3 regions of the Kutzneria sp. NPDC052558 genome follow, and region 1 is predicted to be linked to each of the others. Evidence: riboswitches for the same ligand, from Rfam matches in the RefSeq annotation. Region 1 holds a riboswitch; each other region holds the start of a gene.

The links. Region 1 has a riboswitch for S-adenosylmethionine ahead of ACIG5F_RS30185 (aminotransferase class V-fold PLP-dependent enzyme). Riboswitches for the same ligand answer to the same signal wherever they lie in the genome.
Region 2: it holds a riboswitch for S-adenosylmethionine, as region 1 does, so the genes downstream of both, ACIG5F_RS34365 (methionine ABC transporter ATP-binding protein) here and ACIG5F_RS30185 (aminotransferase class V-fold PLP-dependent enzyme) in region 1, are expected to answer to the same signal.
Region 3: it holds a riboswitch for S-adenosylmethionine, as region 1 does, so the genes downstream of both, thrC (threonine synthase) here and ACIG5F_RS30185 (aminotransferase class V-fold PLP-dependent enzyme) in region 1, are expected to answer to the same signal.

The regions. Positions count from the first base shown of each region.
Region 1 covers NZ_JBIUAG010000019.1:66,903-71,766, forward strand. The annotation lists gene ACIG5F_RS30165 (TetR/AcrR family transcriptional regulator) at 1-164, shown strand, start outside; gene ACIG5F_RS30170 (DUF167 domain-containing protein) at 161-415, shown strand; gene ACIG5F_RS30175 (potassium/proton antiporter) at 523-2,007, shown strand; gene ACIG5F_RS30180 (hypothetical protein) at 2,201-2,476, opposite strand; SAM riboswitch class IV at 2,654-2,768, shown strand; gene ACIG5F_RS30185 (aminotransferase class V-fold PLP-dependent enzyme) at 2,805-4,154, shown strand; gene lspA (signal peptidase II) at 4,190-4,762, shown strand; gene ACIG5F_RS30195 (RluA family pseudouridine synthase) at 4,800-4,864, shown strand, end outside.
Region 2 covers NZ_JBIUAG010000024.1:75,242-80,105, forward strand. The annotation lists gene ACIG5F_RS34355 (ubiquitin-like domain-containing protein) at 1-409, shown strand, start outside; gene rsmA (16S rRNA (adenine(1518)-N(6)/adenine(1519)-N(6))-dimethyltransferase RsmA) at 427-1,278, shown strand; SAM riboswitch class I at 1,684-1,774, shown strand; gene ACIG5F_RS34365 (methionine ABC transporter ATP-binding protein) at 1,997-3,007, shown strand; gene ACIG5F_RS34370 (methionine ABC transporter permease) at 3,004-3,690, shown strand; gene ACIG5F_RS34375 (MetQ/NlpA family ABC transporter substrate-binding protein) at 3,713-4,522, shown strand; gene ACIG5F_RS34380 (4-(cytidine 5'-diphospho)-2-C-methyl-D-erythritol kinase) at 4,554-4,864, shown strand, end outside.
Region 3 covers NZ_JBIUAG010000002.1:86,324-91,187, reverse strand. The annotation lists gene ACIG5F_RS03415 (FadR/GntR family transcriptional regulator) at 1-304, shown strand, start outside; gene ACIG5F_RS03410 (cache domain-containing protein) at 318-1,049, shown strand; gene thrC (threonine synthase) at 1,063-2,325, opposite strand; SAM riboswitch class I at 2,336-2,450, opposite strand; gene holA (DNA polymerase III subunit delta) at 2,560-3,531, shown strand; gene ACIG5F_RS03395 (hypothetical protein) at 3,884-4,864, shown strand, end outside.

The sequences.
Region 1 (4,864 bases):
CCCGGCTGGCGGCGATGGGCTTCGAGCCGGACGCCGCCCGGGACCGCGCGCTCCAGATGCACACCTTCCTGCTCGGCCACGTGCAGATCGACCGCCGTGGAGTCGATATCGACAACCGGGTGGCCTACGCGCGCAGCGCTTTCCAGCTGATGACCACCCGATGAGGTTCGCTGTGCGCGTAAAACCCGGCGCACGACGGGAAGCCGTCGGCGGCGTGTGGGGCAACGGGGCGTTGGTGGTGGCGGTCACCGCGCCCGCGGTGGAGGGCAAGGCCAATGAGGCCGTGCGCAAGGCGCTGGCCGGCGCATTCGGCATCCGCCGTCAGGACGTGGTGATCGTGTCCGGGGAGCGCGGCCGCGACAAGATCGTGGAACTTCCCGATGCTTTCGAGCGATTGCGCGAACTTCTAGCATAGCAGCCGGTTCACACTGTCTATTGTGGACATCCAAAGTGGCCGATTAGTACATTTCCGTGATCGTCACGCACAATGTTCACGCGGACAGGTGACATCCGGGAGGTGGGATGGCCGATCTATCGACTGCGCTTGGTATCGGTGCGGTGGTGCTGTTGCTCTCCGTGGTCGCCGTCCGCCTGTCGGTGCGCCTGGGCCTGCCGTCCCTGCTGCTCTATCTCGGCATCGGCCTGCTGATCGGCGAGGCCGGCTTCGGCATCCGGTTCGACAACGCCGAGCTCACCCAGTCGCTCGGCATCGCGGCGCTGGTCCTCATCCTGGCCGAGGGCGGACTCACCACTCGGTGGTCGAACGTGAAAAGGTCGCTGGGGCTGGGAATCGCACTGTCCACTGTGGCCGTGCTGGTCAGCGTCGCGGTCACCGGCGCGGCGCTGCACCTGCTGCTGGGCCTGGACTGGCGGACCGCCCTGCTGTGGGGCGCGGTGCTGTCCTCCACCGACGCCGCCGCCGTGTTCAGCGTGCTGCGCGGGGTCGGCGTCAGCAAGCGGCTGGTCGGCGCGCTGGAGCTGGAGTCCGGCCTCAACGACGCGCCGGTGTTCATCGCCGTGGTGCTGCTCGTGGCCGGCGATCCGGTCAGCTGGACCACGCCGCTGCTGGTCGTCTACGAGCTGGCCGCCGGCGCCGCGGTCGGCGTGATCGTCGGCTGGCTCGGGGCGATGGCGCTGCGGCGGGCCGCGCTGCCGGCCACCGGCCTGTACCCGGTGGCCACGGTCGCGATGTGCGTGCTGGCCTACGCGACCGGCGACATCCTGCACGCCTCCGGCCTGCTGGCCACCTACGTGACCGGCCTGGTGCTGGGCAATTCCCGGCTGCCGCACCGGTCCGACACGCTCTCGTTCGCCGAGGGCCTTGGCTGGCTGGCCCAGATCGGCCTTTTCGTCTTACTCGGCCTGTTCGCCTCGCCGCACCGGCTGGTCAGCGCCCTGATCCCGGCCCTGGTCGCCGGGGCGGTCCTGCTGCTGCTGGCCCGGCCGCTGTCGGTGCTGCTGTCCATGACCCCGTTCAGGATCAAGTGGCGGGAGCAGGTCTTCCTGTCCTGGTCCGGGCTTCGCGGCGCCGTGCCCATCGTGCTGGCCCTGATCCCGCTGACCAACGGCGTTCCCGGCGCGCAGCACCTGGTCGACGTGGTCTTCGTGCTCGTGGTCGTGCTGACCCTGGTGCAGGGCGGGACCCTGCCGCTGATCGGCCGCTGGCTGGGGCTGATCAAGGGGTCCACCGACGCCCAGGAGATCGAGGTCGACTCGGCCCCGCTGGACACCCTCGGGGCCGAACTGCTCCAGGTGAAGGTGCAGGCCGGCTCCAAGCTGCACGGCGTCTACCTGTCCGAGCTGCGGCTGCCGACCGGGGCCTCGATCAGCCTCATCGTGCGCGGCGAGGCCGGCTTCACCCCCACCTCCACCACCCGGCTTCAGGAGGACGATCAGCTGCTGGTGGTGGCCACCGAAACCGCCCGCGACGCCGCGGAGCGAAGAATCAGGGCGGTGGACCGCGCCGGCCGGTTCGCCAAGTGGAAGGGCGAGTCCGGCACCGACTGAGGTGGAACGGCCGGTGGAGCCGGGGCGACGAGGTCACGCTGCCGACAAAATCCTTGAGCGGCACCGTGTTCAGCATCGCCCTCGGTGGACCTGGACGTCGACCGGGTTGTCGCCGGCCCGGACGCTGCCTTCAGCGAGGCGGACCGGGGCCATGAGCAGCCGGGGGTGGACTACCGGCCGCCGTGTGGCTGACTCAGCTCAGGGTGCCGGCGAACAACGCCCTGTGCACGGCCAGGTAGGCCGGGCACGGGAAGGTCGGGCGGGGCTGCCACCAGTGGTCGGGGCGGCAGGCGCCGCAGCGGCCGTGCTGGTCGGGGGAGTGCTCGCTGAGCAGGGTCGCCACGGCGTCGACGACGCGCGGGAGCTGCCGGCGGGTGACGCTGCTGACCAGGCCGTCGTCCGGGTCCCGGGCGAGATCGGCCAGCATCGCCAGATGCCGGTTGAGCTCGTCGTCGAGCTCGCGGAACATGACTACCTCCGAGCGGTTCGGCCACACCTGGTGCGTGGCCGAGTCTGCGCCGGTGCGGCCGGGAAAAGACCGGCCCGTCACCCCACCGGGAACGAAATCACTCGTTAGTGAGCCCTCTCACGATGTGGAAGGACCCTCGACTCGGCCGCACACCGTCGGTTACGGTGGTCCCCGTTAGGTCATGAGTGCCAGCGTCAAGCCCCGGCTAGCTGGCCGGCAACCCTCCTCCGCGGTGGGGTGCCCCGGGTGAGGACCAGGCCCGTCGCACACGGCGACCGGGCAAGCGCGGACCCACTCCAGGCGGGTCCCTGACCCGAGGAGCACCCCTGTGACCATCGCGATCCCGCCGGCCCGCAACACCACCGACATCCCCACCGTGCCCGCCGTCGTGGGCGCCCGCCTGTCGGTGCCGCTGGTGACCGGGGAGCGCATCCAGTACGCCAACCTCGACCACGCGGCCAGCGCGCCCTGTCTGGAACAGGTCCGCGACGCGGTCGACGAGCTGCTGCCCTGGTACGCGAGTGTCCACCGTGGCGCGGGTTTCGCCTCGCAGGTGTCCACAAAGGTCTATGAGCAGGCGCGGGACACGTTGCGGCGCTTCGTGGGCGCGCGCTCCTCGGACACGGTCGTGTTCACCCGCAACACCACCGACTCGCTCAACCTTCTCGCGAAGTCGTTGCCGCGCCGCACTTCCGTGGTGCTGTTCGACACCGAGCACCACGCGGCGCTGCTGCCGTGGCGTGGCCCGAACGTGCGCCGCGTGCAGACGCCCGAGTCGACGGCCGCGGCCGTGCCGGCGCTGGAGGCGGCGCTGAAGCTGTGCCCGGAGGGCCCGCGGCTGGTGGTCGTCACCGGTGCGTCCAATGTGACCGGTGAGCTGTGGCCGGTGGCCGAACTCGCGGCCGTGGCCCGCCGCTTCGGCGCGCGCATCGTGCTCGACGCCGCGCAGCTGGCGCCGCACCGCCCCGTGGACATCAAGGCCCTGGACGTCGATTACGTGGTGCTGTCCGGCCACAAGCTCTACGCCCCCTACGGCGCGGGTGCGCTCATCGGCCGCGCCGACTGGCTGGAGGCGGCCGAGCCGTACCTGGTCGGCGGTGGCGCCACCAAGAACGTCGTGGACTGGGGCGACCACCTGGGCGTGTCGTGGTCCGCGGTGCCGGAGCGGCACGAGGCCGGCTCGCCCAACGTGGTCGGCGTGCACGCGCTGGCCGCCGCCTGCGACACCATCACCCGTCACGGCTGGGACCGCATCGTCGGGCACGAGCAGGCGCTGCTGACCCGCCTGCGCGAGGGCCTGCGCACCGTGCCCGGCCTGCACGAGCTGAGCATCTTCCCCGGCTCGGACCGGGTCGGCGTCGTCAGCTTCACCATCCACGGCCACGAGGCCGGCCTCATCGCCGCCGCGCTCTCCGCGGAGTACGGCATCGGCGTGCGTGACGGCGCGTTCTGCGCGCACGTGGCCACCCGCCGCCTGCTGGGCCGCGTCGACGCCACCGAGCAGCGCGCCCTGCGCGCCAGCCTCGGCCTCGGCAGCACCACCGAGCACGTGGACCGCCTCGTCGGCGCCCTGCGCAAGCTGGTCACCGAGGGGCCGAAGTGGACATACGTGCAGCAGGACGGCCGCTGGGCGCCGGCCGACGACAACCGCCCGCTGCCGCCGTTCGTCGCCGCCTGAGGTGCGAATTTGAGCTGGTCCGCGGCTGAGGGACAATGGGTGGCGTGAGCACCGAGCCCAACACCGAACCGGTCGCGGCGCAGCGGCTGCTGCCCCGCCGGATCGGCCTGCTGGTGACGGCCGCCGTCGTGGCGCTGGCGCTGGACATCGTCACCAAGGCCCTGGTCGTGGCCAACCTGGAGGGCAAGCCGCCGGTGTCGCTGGCCGGCGGCCTGGTCTACCTGGACGTCATCCGCAACCCGTACGCCGCGTTCTCGCTCGGCGTCACCGGCATGACCTGGGTGTTCAGCGTGATCTGCGTCGGCGTGCTGGCCGCGATCATCTGGGTGGCGCCGCGGCTTCGCTCGCGGGGCTGGGCCGTCGGGCTCGGCTTCGTGTTCGGCGGCGCGCTGGGCAACCTGCTGGACCGCATCTTCCGCGCCCCCGGCGCGCTCCAGGGGCACGTCGTCGACTTCATCTCCGTGTTCGGGCCGAACGCCCAGTACTTCCCCGTGTTCAACTTCGCCGACTCGGCGATCTGCGTGGGCGGCGCGCTGATCGTGCTGATGGCGATCCTGGGCCGGGACTACGACGGTCGCTCGACGCGGGAGGCCAAGACCAGTGAGTGACCTGCGCGAGCTGCCCGTGCCCGACGGTCTCGACGGCATGCGTGTGGACGCCGGCCTGTCCAAGCTGCTCGGGCTGTCCCGCACCACCGTCGCCACGCTGGC
Region 2 (4,864 bases), on a different contig from region 1:
GGGCGACACCCAGGTCATGGACCCGGGCGTGGTGGGCAAGCAGACCGTGACCTACCGGGTCACCATGCACAACGGCAAGCAGACCGACAAGCAGCAGATCGGCGTGCAGATCCTGACGCCGATGAAGCCCAAGGTCGTCAAGAACGGCACCAAGCCGCTGCCCGGCGACGCCGTCTGGGACAAGATCGCCCAGTGCGAGTCCAGCGGCAACTGGCACATCAACACCGGCAACGGCTACTACGGCGGTCTCCAGTTCGACATCCCGACCTGGACCTCCAACGGCGGCGGCGTGTACGCCCCCCGCGCCGACCTGGCCACCCGTGAGCAGCAGATCGCCATCGCCAACAAGGTGCGGGCCGCGCGTGGCCTCACCCCGTGGGAGTGCGCGTACAAGCTCGGTCTCGTCTGAGCCTAGAATCCCGCTTCGTGCCCGATCTTCTGGGACCCGTCGAGGTCCGCGCCCTGGCCAAAGAGTTGGACGTCCGTCCGACCAAGAAGCTGGGCCAGAACTTCGTGCACGACACCAACACCGTGCGGCGCATCGTCGCCGCCTCCGGGGTCACCCAGGACGACGTGGTCCTCGAGGTCGGCCCCGGGCTCGGGTCCCTGACCCTGGCGCTGCTGCCGGCGTGCAAGGCCGTCGTCGCCGTCGAGATCGATCCCGTGCTGGCCGCTCGGCTGCCGCTGACCGCCGCCGAGTTCGCCGGTGACGCCGCCTCCCGGCTCACCGTCGTCGGCGCCGACGCCATGCGGGTCACCGCCGCCGAGATCGGCCTCGCGCCGACCGCCCTGGTCGCCAACCTGCCGTACAACGTGTCGGTGCCCATCGTGCTGCACCTGCTCGCCGAGCTGCCGTCCCTTCGGTCCGGGCTCGTCATGGTGCAGTCCGAGGTCGCCGACCGCATGGCCGCCGGCCCCGGCAGCCGGGTCTACGGCGTGCCCAGCGTCAAGCTCGCCTGGTACGCCGACGCCCGCCGCGCCGGCCCCGTGCCCCGCTCCGTGTTCTGGCCCGTGCCCAACGTCGACTCCGCCCTCGTCGCCTTCACCCGCCGCGAGCCGCCGTCCTCAACCGTCTCCCGCGAAGCCCTGTTTGCCCTGGTCGACGCCGCCTTCGCGCAACGCCGCAAGACCCTTCGGGCCGCGCTGGCCACCTGGGCCGGCTCGCCCGCCCGCGCCGGCGAGCTCCTGCTCTCCGCCGGCATCGATCCCACCCTGCGTGGCGAGCAGCTCGGCATTGCCGACTTCACCCGCCTCGCCGAAGCCGCCGCGGCGGCGTAGTTCCCCCACGCCTTGGACCAACGCCCACCCCGCCGCTCTTCTTCCCGCGGCCCCGTGACCTCTGGCTTCCCCGGCTCGCCGCCGCCTCGCTCGGCGAGCCCCACTCCAAGGTTTGCGCAGCTCAGGCCGTCACTCGACGTTGACCCACCTACCCCAAACCCCCGCCCAACCCTGGGGGCCGGCCCCGTGCCCAGCGTATCGAGGCAAGGGGTCGGAGAGCGGGAAAGTGTCCAGCCTGTGGACAACTCAGGGGGCTGTGGATAACTGGGTGTGCCGAGGAACCTACTGTGCGATAGGTCTGGGAGCGACGGATCATCGGGCATCGGTGTGACTTACCGAACGATCCTTGGGTCTTGCTAGTGATGGCTTGCTTTTCCACATACCGGTCAGGTGTACTGCTACTTGCATCCATCCCGAGCGGCCGAGAGACCTGGATCGACGAAGCCGCAGCAACCACCCGACCCCGGGCAGGTGCTACCGCCAGGACCGATGGAGGACGTCATGGACCTCGCCCGAGTGTGCGCAGCTCTGCTGCTCACCCGCCGTCGAGTTGTCGATCAGTGCCGCCGCACCGCGACGGGCTGTCGGGTCGGCCGGTAACACCTACCGCCGCCTGCTGTCGGTTCACCCTCATCGTCTCGTCCGCATAGGACGGTCCAAAAAGGACGGCTCTCGCGCGCCATCAGCGCGCGGGGTCGCGCGTGCCGTGGAGCAAACAGTGATCACTGTCGACAATCTGGTCAAGTCCTTCCCCGCCCGTGGCGGCGCCGTGCGCGCCCTGGACGGCGTCACTCTCGAGGTTCAGGCGGGCGCGGTCTGCGGCGTCGTGGGCCCGAGCGGCTCCGGCAAGTCGACCCTGGCCCGCTGCATCGCCCTGCTGGAGCGCCCGGACAGCGGGGCGATCAGGGTCGACGGAACGGACCTCGTCACGCTGGACGGCAGCCGCCTGCGCGCGGCTCGCCGGCAGATAGGTGTTGTCCCGCAAGGGGATTCGCTGCTCCGGCAGCGCACGGCGGCTGGCAATGTGGCGCTGCCGCTGGAAACCGCGGGCGTCGACGGCCCGACCCGGCGCCGCCGCGTGGGCGAGCTGCTGGACCTGGTCGGCCTGACCGACAAGGCGGCCTCGTACCCGGACCAGCTCTCCGGCGGCCAGCGTCAGCGCATCGCGGTGGCCCGCGCCCTGGCGGCGAACCCGGCGGTCCTGCTGGCTGATGAGCCCACCTCGGCATTGGACCCGGAGACCACCGGTTCCGTGCTCACGGTTCTCGACCGGGCCCGAGCCGAGCTCGGAGTCACGGTTGTTGTTGTCACACATGACATGGCGGTGGTCCGCCGGATCTGCGACGACGTGGCGCTGCTGGACGGCGGCCGGATCGTGGAGAACGGCAGGCTGCTCGACCTGGTGTCCGATGTGGACAGTCGCACCGCCAACGCGCTGCTGCCCGCGCTCGACCAGACCGACGGCATCGCCGGCAACCACGACCGGATCGCGGACGTGGTGCTGGTCGGCTTCGCCGCGGTGGGCGCGCTGCTGCCGGAGGCGTCCAACCGGTTCGGCGTCGACCTCGCCGTGCTCGGCGGCGGACTGACCCGGCTTGGCGAGACCCCGGTGGCCCGGTTCCGCCTGGGTCTGACCGGCGAGCGGGCCGACTCCGCGCTGGAGTGGATCTCCGAGGCCGGCGCCCTCGTTCGACGGGCCCAGAAGGGCCCGCAGGGAGTCGCTGCGTGAGACCGACCACTCCGTGGTCCGATGTGTTCGACCTGCTTCACCCCGCGCTCGGCCAGACGCTCTACATGGTCGGCGTGGCGACGTTGTTCGCCACGGTGTTCGGGATCCCGCTGGGCGTGCTGCTGCACGTGACGGCGCCGGGCGGGCTGCGGCCCGTTCCGGCGCTGCACCGGGTCCTGGGCACCGTGGTGGACTTCGGCAGATCGCTGCCGTTCATCGTGCTCATCGTGCTGCTGCAACAAGTTGTCACCCGCCCGCTGATCGGCACCTCGATCGGCCCGACCGCGGCGATCGTGCCGCTGGCCATCGGGGCGGTGCCGTTCCTCGGCCGGCTCGTCCAGTCCGCGCTGCGTGAGGTGGACGCGAGCGTCGTCGAGGCGGCCATCACCACCGGCGCCACCCGGACCCGGATCGTGCGATCGGTGCTGCTGGGCGAATCCGCCCCGGCGCTGGTGTCCGCGGTCGGCGTCACTGCCGTCACCCTCGTCGGCTTCTCGGCCATGGCCGGGGTGGTCGGCGGGGAAGGCCTGGGCGACCTCGCCATCCGCTACGGCTACCAGCGCTACGACGACCGGGTGCTCTGGTCCACGGTCATCGTGCTGGGCGCCCTGGCCATGCTCATCCAACTGCTGTTCGACGTGTCCTCGCGGCTGATCGACCGCCGCCGGCGCGTCACCGCCTGAAATCCGAAGGAACCACAGTCCCATGAAGCTCCGTGTTGCGCTCCTCGCTGCCCTCGTGACGGTCACCGCGGCCGCCTGCGGCAACGGCGGCGGCGCGGCCGCCGACCCGAACGCCCCGCTGGTCGTCGGTGTCAGCCCCACCCCGCACGGCCAGATCCTCTCCTACGTCGCCGACCAGCTGGCGCCGGCCAAGGGCCTGAAGATCCAGGTCAAGGAGTTCACCGACTACGTCACGCCGAACACCTCGCTGGTGGACAAGTCGCTGGACGCCAACTACTTCCAGCACCAGCCCTACCTGGCCGACTTCGAGCAGAGCCACGGCGCCCAGCTGACCTGGGTCACCGCGGTGCACCTGGAGCCGCTCGGGCTGTACTCGAAGAAGACGCAGAAGGCGGCCGACCTGCCCGACGGCGCCAAGATCGGCGTGCCCAACGACACCAGCAACGAGGCGCGGGCGTTCAAGCTGCTCGCCGACAACGGACTGCTCAAGCTGAAGGCCGGCGCCGAGACCACGGCCACGCCGCGGGACATCGCCGACAACCCGAAGCACCTTCAGTTCGTGGAGCTGGAGGCGGCGCAGCTGCCGCGCAGCCTGGACGACACCGACGCCTCGATCGTGAACGGCAACTACGCGCTGTCGGCCGGCCTGGACACCAAGACGGCGCTGCTGATCGAGAAGGCCCAGGGCAACCCGAACGCGAACGGCCTGGTCACGCGTCCCGAACTCGCCGGTGACAAGCGGATCAAGGAGCTGGCCGAGCTGCTCAACTCCCCGCAGGTCAAGGACTACATCGAGCAGACGTTCCATGGTTCGGTCCTGCCGGCGTTCTAGCCAGCACAGCAACAGCCCGTAGGCTGGACGGGTGCTAGCCGTCGTACCGACACCAGTGACCGTCCGGGCCCCAGCCAAGGTCAACCTGCATCTCGCGGTGGGGGATCTGCGCGCAGACGGCTACCACGACCTGACCACGTTGTTCCAGTCGTTGTCGCTGACCGACGAGGTGACGGTCGCCGTCGCCGACGAGCCGGGCCTGGACGTGCGGGGCGAGGGCGCCGACGCGGTGCCGACCGATTCGTCGAACCTGGTCTGGAAGGCGGTGCGGGCGCTGGCCGCGCACGTCGGCCGCGACCCGGACGAGCCCAAGCTGCGGATCACCATCAACAAGGGCATCCC
Region 3 (4,864 bases), on a different contig from region 1:
AGCGATCCCGGCCGATGGCGTGGCGGGGGAGTTGGCGGCGGCGAGGGCGGAGAGGCAGTTTCATCTGGAGGTGGCGGCGGCGGCGCAGTCGCCGAGGTTGACGCACCAGGAGGTGCAGTTGCAGGGGGAGCGGGGCGGGCTGTTGTGGTTGCCGCACAGTGCCAACGCGCACCTCGAGCATCGGGCGATCGCGGAGGCGATCGCGCACCAGGACGGGGAGCTGGCCAGGAAGTTGACGGAGGAGCACATTCTGCAGGCGGTGGATCGGCTGGTGGACATGCACCTGGAGCTGCTGGAGCCCTAAGCTTCCCCTCTGGATGGCTGACTGGGCCGGAGCAGCCGAGGTGGGCATGAAACGCGAGGACGAGGTCGTCGAACACGTCTCAGCGATCGTCGAGGACGTCTTCGACCGGCTGAAGCCGGTGCTGGTGGCGGTGGAGTCGCTGCTGGCGGACGTGGCGGAGGTCCGGGCCCGCGACCTGGACCGGGTGCGGCCGCAGGTGATCGAGGCGCTGGGCGGCCTGGTGGTCGGGGCGGGCTATGTGGCGGCGCCGCACGTGCTGGCCGACCAGGAGTACGGGTTCGAGTGGTGGACGGGCACGGGCCCGCAGCCGGAGCAGCTGTTCATCAGCCTGGAGCCGGGCAGCGCCAACTTCCTGGACTACACAAGGCAGTCCTGGTTCACGGTGTCGAGGGACACGGGCCGCCGGCACGTGAACGGACCGTACGTGGACTACCTCTGCACGGACGAGTACACGCTGACGTTCACGGTCCCGGCGCGGCGGAACGGGGCGTTCGCGGGGGTGGTGGGCGCCGACGTGTACGTCCGGGAGTTCGAGCATGTGCTGCAACCGAAGCTGCGCCACCTGGGATCGCGAGCGGCGCTCGTGAACGCGCAGGGCCGGGTGATCGTCTCCAACAGCGCGCGGCTGCCGACGGGCTCGCTGATGCGGGAGGCGGACGTGCCGGCCTGGTGGAACGCCGGCGCGCAGACGCGCGCCGGCGTTCGCCGCTGTGGGGATGCCCCGATCGTGCTGGTAATACCCTAGAACGGGAAGCCTCTTACAGGCCGAGGGCCTCGGTCACGGCGGCGGCGTTCGGCGGCACGACGGCCTTGGGGCCGATGCGGTCGGCGACGGCGTCGAGCGTCTTGAGACCGTCGCCGGTGATGAGCAGGACGGTGTCGGCGTCGGGGTCGAGCCGGCCGCTCTCGACGAGCTTCTTGGCGGTCGCCACGGTCACGCCGCCGGCGGTCTCGCAGAAGATGCCCTCGGTCCGGGCCAGCAGCCGGATGCCCTCGACGACCTCCTCGTCGGTGACGTCCTCGACGGCGCCGCCGGTGCGGCGCACGGTGTCCAGCACGTACGGACCGTCGGCGGGGGCGCCGATGGCCAGCGACCGGGCGATGGTGTCGGGCCGGACCGGCGACACGACGTCGGTGCCGGCCTTGTAGGCGGCGGACACCGGGGAGCAGCCGGTGGCCTGGGCGCCGAACACCCGGTACGGGGTGGCGTCGACAAGGCCGAGCTCGCCGAGCTCGCGGAAACCCTTGTCCACCTTGGTCAACTGCGAGCCGGAGGCGACCGGCACCACGATCTGGCCGGGCAGCCGCCAGCCGAGCTGCTCGGCGACCTCGTAGGCCAGGGTCTTGGAGCCCTCGGCGTAGTACGGGCGGACGTTGACGTTCACGAACGCCCAGTCCTCGTGCTCGGCGGCGAGCTGGGTGGCCAGCCGGTTCACGTCGTCGTAGTTGCCGTCGACGGCGATCAGGGCCCCGTCGTAGACGGCGGTGGTGAGGATCTTGGCCTGCTCCAGCGAGGACGGGATCAGCACGACCGACTCCCAGCCGGCGCGGGCGGCCGCGGCGGCCACGGCGTTGGCCAGGTTGCCGGTGGAGGGGCAGGCCAGCACCTTGAAGCCGAGTTGCCGGGCGGCGGCAAGGGCCACGGCCACGACGCGGTCCTTGAACGAGTGCGTGGGGTTGCCGGTGTCGTCCTTCACCCACAGGTTGCGCACGCCGAGCGCGGCGCCGAGGCGGTCGGCCTTGACCAGGCGGGTCAGGCCGGGCTCGGTGTTGGGGAAGCTCTGCACGTCGGTCGGCACCGGCAGCAGGTCGCGGTAGCGCCAGATCGACTTGGGGCCGGCCTCGATGCTCTCGCGGGTGACGCGGCCGAAGTCGTAGGCGACTTCAAGGGGGCCGAAACACTCGCTACAGGCGAATTCCGCGGCCAGCGGGATCTGGTGTCCGCACTCGCGGCAGCTCAGGGCGCGCGCGGGCCCGAGGTTGAACGCGGCGGTGGTGCGGGCGTCGACAGTCGAGGTCATGGGAGGTGTCTCCTCATCTTTCCCACGTGTGGGTCGGAATTGGCACCGTGATCGACACATGAAGACGTGTGTCGCCGGTTGCCGGGGCTTCAACGGGCCGTTCCCTCTGCCCCTCTGGATGAGCGGTGTTCAGTTGTGACTCGCACGGTACGGCACCGCAACCTGCGTACGCCAGTTGGCCGCCCAGCATGCGGGAGCCGATGGGCTGTCAGGGGGACGTGGAAGGATGGCCCCGTGAGTGCCGCCCCCGATCCGCTGCTGCTCGTGCTCGGCGATGAGGAAGTGCTGGTGGAGCGGGCCGTGCGGACCGCGCTGGCCACGGCCCGCCAGGCCGACGCGTCGGCCGATCTGACGCGGGTCCGGGTGACTGACCTCACCCCGCCCGAGCTGGCCGAACTGCTCAGCCCCTCGCTGTTCGCGGAGGGCAGGGTGGTGGTGCTGGAGGGCGCGCAGGAGGTCGGCAAGGAGATCGCCGAGGCGGTCCTGTCCTACGCCAAGGAGCCGGCCGACGGCATCGTGCTGATCGTGCTGCACACCGGCGGCGGCCGGGCCAAGGTGGCCAAGGACCTGCCGGGCGCGCTGAAGAAGGCCGGCGCGACGGTGGTGGAGTGCGCCAAGATCACCAAGCCGGCCGACCGGGACGCGTTCGTGCGCGACGAGGTGCGGCGGGCCGGCGGCAAGATCGATCCGGCCGGGCTGGCGGCGCTGGTCGAGACCGTGGGCACCGACCTGCGGGAGCTGGCCTCGGCCGCCTCGCAGCTGGTCTCCGACAACGACGGCCGGGTGGACGAGGCGGCGGTGCGCCGCTACCACCAGGGCAAGGCCGAGGTGACCGGTTTCGCCGTGGCCGACCTGGCGGTGGTGGGGGACCGGGCCGGCGCGATGGAGGCGCTGCGCTGGGCCATGCAGCTCGGCGTGCCGCACGTGCTGGTGGCCGACGCGCTGGCCGAGGGCGTGCGCACGGTGGCCAAGGTGGCCTCGGCCGGCCGGGGCGACCCGTTCCGGATGGCCGGCGACCTGGGCATGCCGCCGTGGAAGGTGAAGCGGGCGCAGGGCCAGGCCCGTGGCTGGACGCCGGCCGGGCTGGCCGACGCGATGCAGGTCGTGGCGGCGCTCAACGCCGACGTGAAGGGTGTCGCCGCCGACGCGGACTATGCGCTGGAACGGGCCGTGCTCAGGGTGGTCGCCGCCCATCAGATGGGCTGAATCCCGAATTCGCCGCTAGGCTCAACGGGGCAATAAACGATCCCGCGAATGGCTGCCCGATCGGGCAGTCTGCCACGTCACGGCCCGTTACGGGCGATCTCGGGCGTAGGGTCGGGTTGTCGGCACGGAGTGGCCGGAATTGGGTTCTTGGGGGCGGTTCGTGCCGTGATGAGGGGGCGTTCGAGCAGTCCGTCGCGGGTATGTGACGGACTCTCATAGCATTTCGCGGCTTTGTGAGCCGATAGCTACATGCACGCGCAGTAATCGTACGCAGTGAACTCTCGAGGCCCCGGTGGTCCGTCTGGGGGAGAAGTGTGCCGGGCGGGGGGCCGCGACCGTGGATCGAGGTCGAATGCGCAAGCTCTTACCTTTGTTGTCAGCGTTGTTCATGCTCGTGGCCGTCGCCCAGACGGCGTCCGCGCAGACCGCGCCGACGCCGACGGCGGCGTCCGGATCGGGCTGGCGGGTGGTGGACGGCCAGCCGGCCTGGACCTCGCCGACGCCGCTGACCGGCGACGCGGCGGTGGAGTTCTGGTCGGACGGCCAGCTTCTCGGCCGGGCCCGCTCCTCCGCGGACAGCCGCACCTTCTCCTTTCCCGGCACGAACTTGGGCGACCTCAGCAAGATCGAGGTCCGGGCCGGCGGCCGGCGGCTGGACGCCCCGGAGAAAACGACCTTCGGGCCCCAGCGGACTCCGTCCGCCCTGCCCCCGCTTCAGCCGGCGGGCGCGGTGGATCCGGGAGCCCCGGGCCAGTACCAGACCGTGACCGGTGAATATGAGCTCGACTCGGTCAAGCTGCCGGGTTACGCGCAGCCGATCGAGATGAAGGCCGTCGTGGTGGGGCCGCGCGACGCCCCGGGCAACCGCCCGCTGGTGCTGTTCCTGCACGGCCGCCACGGCACCTGCTACGACCCGACCAACGTCGACAACCAGCCCTTCACCTGGCCCTGCCCGGCGGGCACGCTGTCGATCCCGAGCTACCGGGGCTACCTGCAGACCCAGCAGCTGCTGGCGTCGCAGGGCTACGACACGGTCTCCATCTCGGCCAACGGCATCAACGCCCAGGACGCCTTGACCACGGACGCGGGCGCGCAGGCCCGCTCGACCCTGGTCCGGCTGCACCTGGCGCACTGGGCGGACTGGGCCGGCGCGGGTCGCGGCTCGGCCCCGCAGATCGTGCAGGACGCCCCGGTCGCCGACATGTCCAAGGTCCTGCTGGTCGGGCACTCGCGCGGTGGCGAGGGCGTCAACCAGGCGGCGCTGGACAGTCTGGCCCCGCCGCCGTACGACACGGGCTACTCGGGCCCGGTGCGCTGGACCATCCGCGGCGAC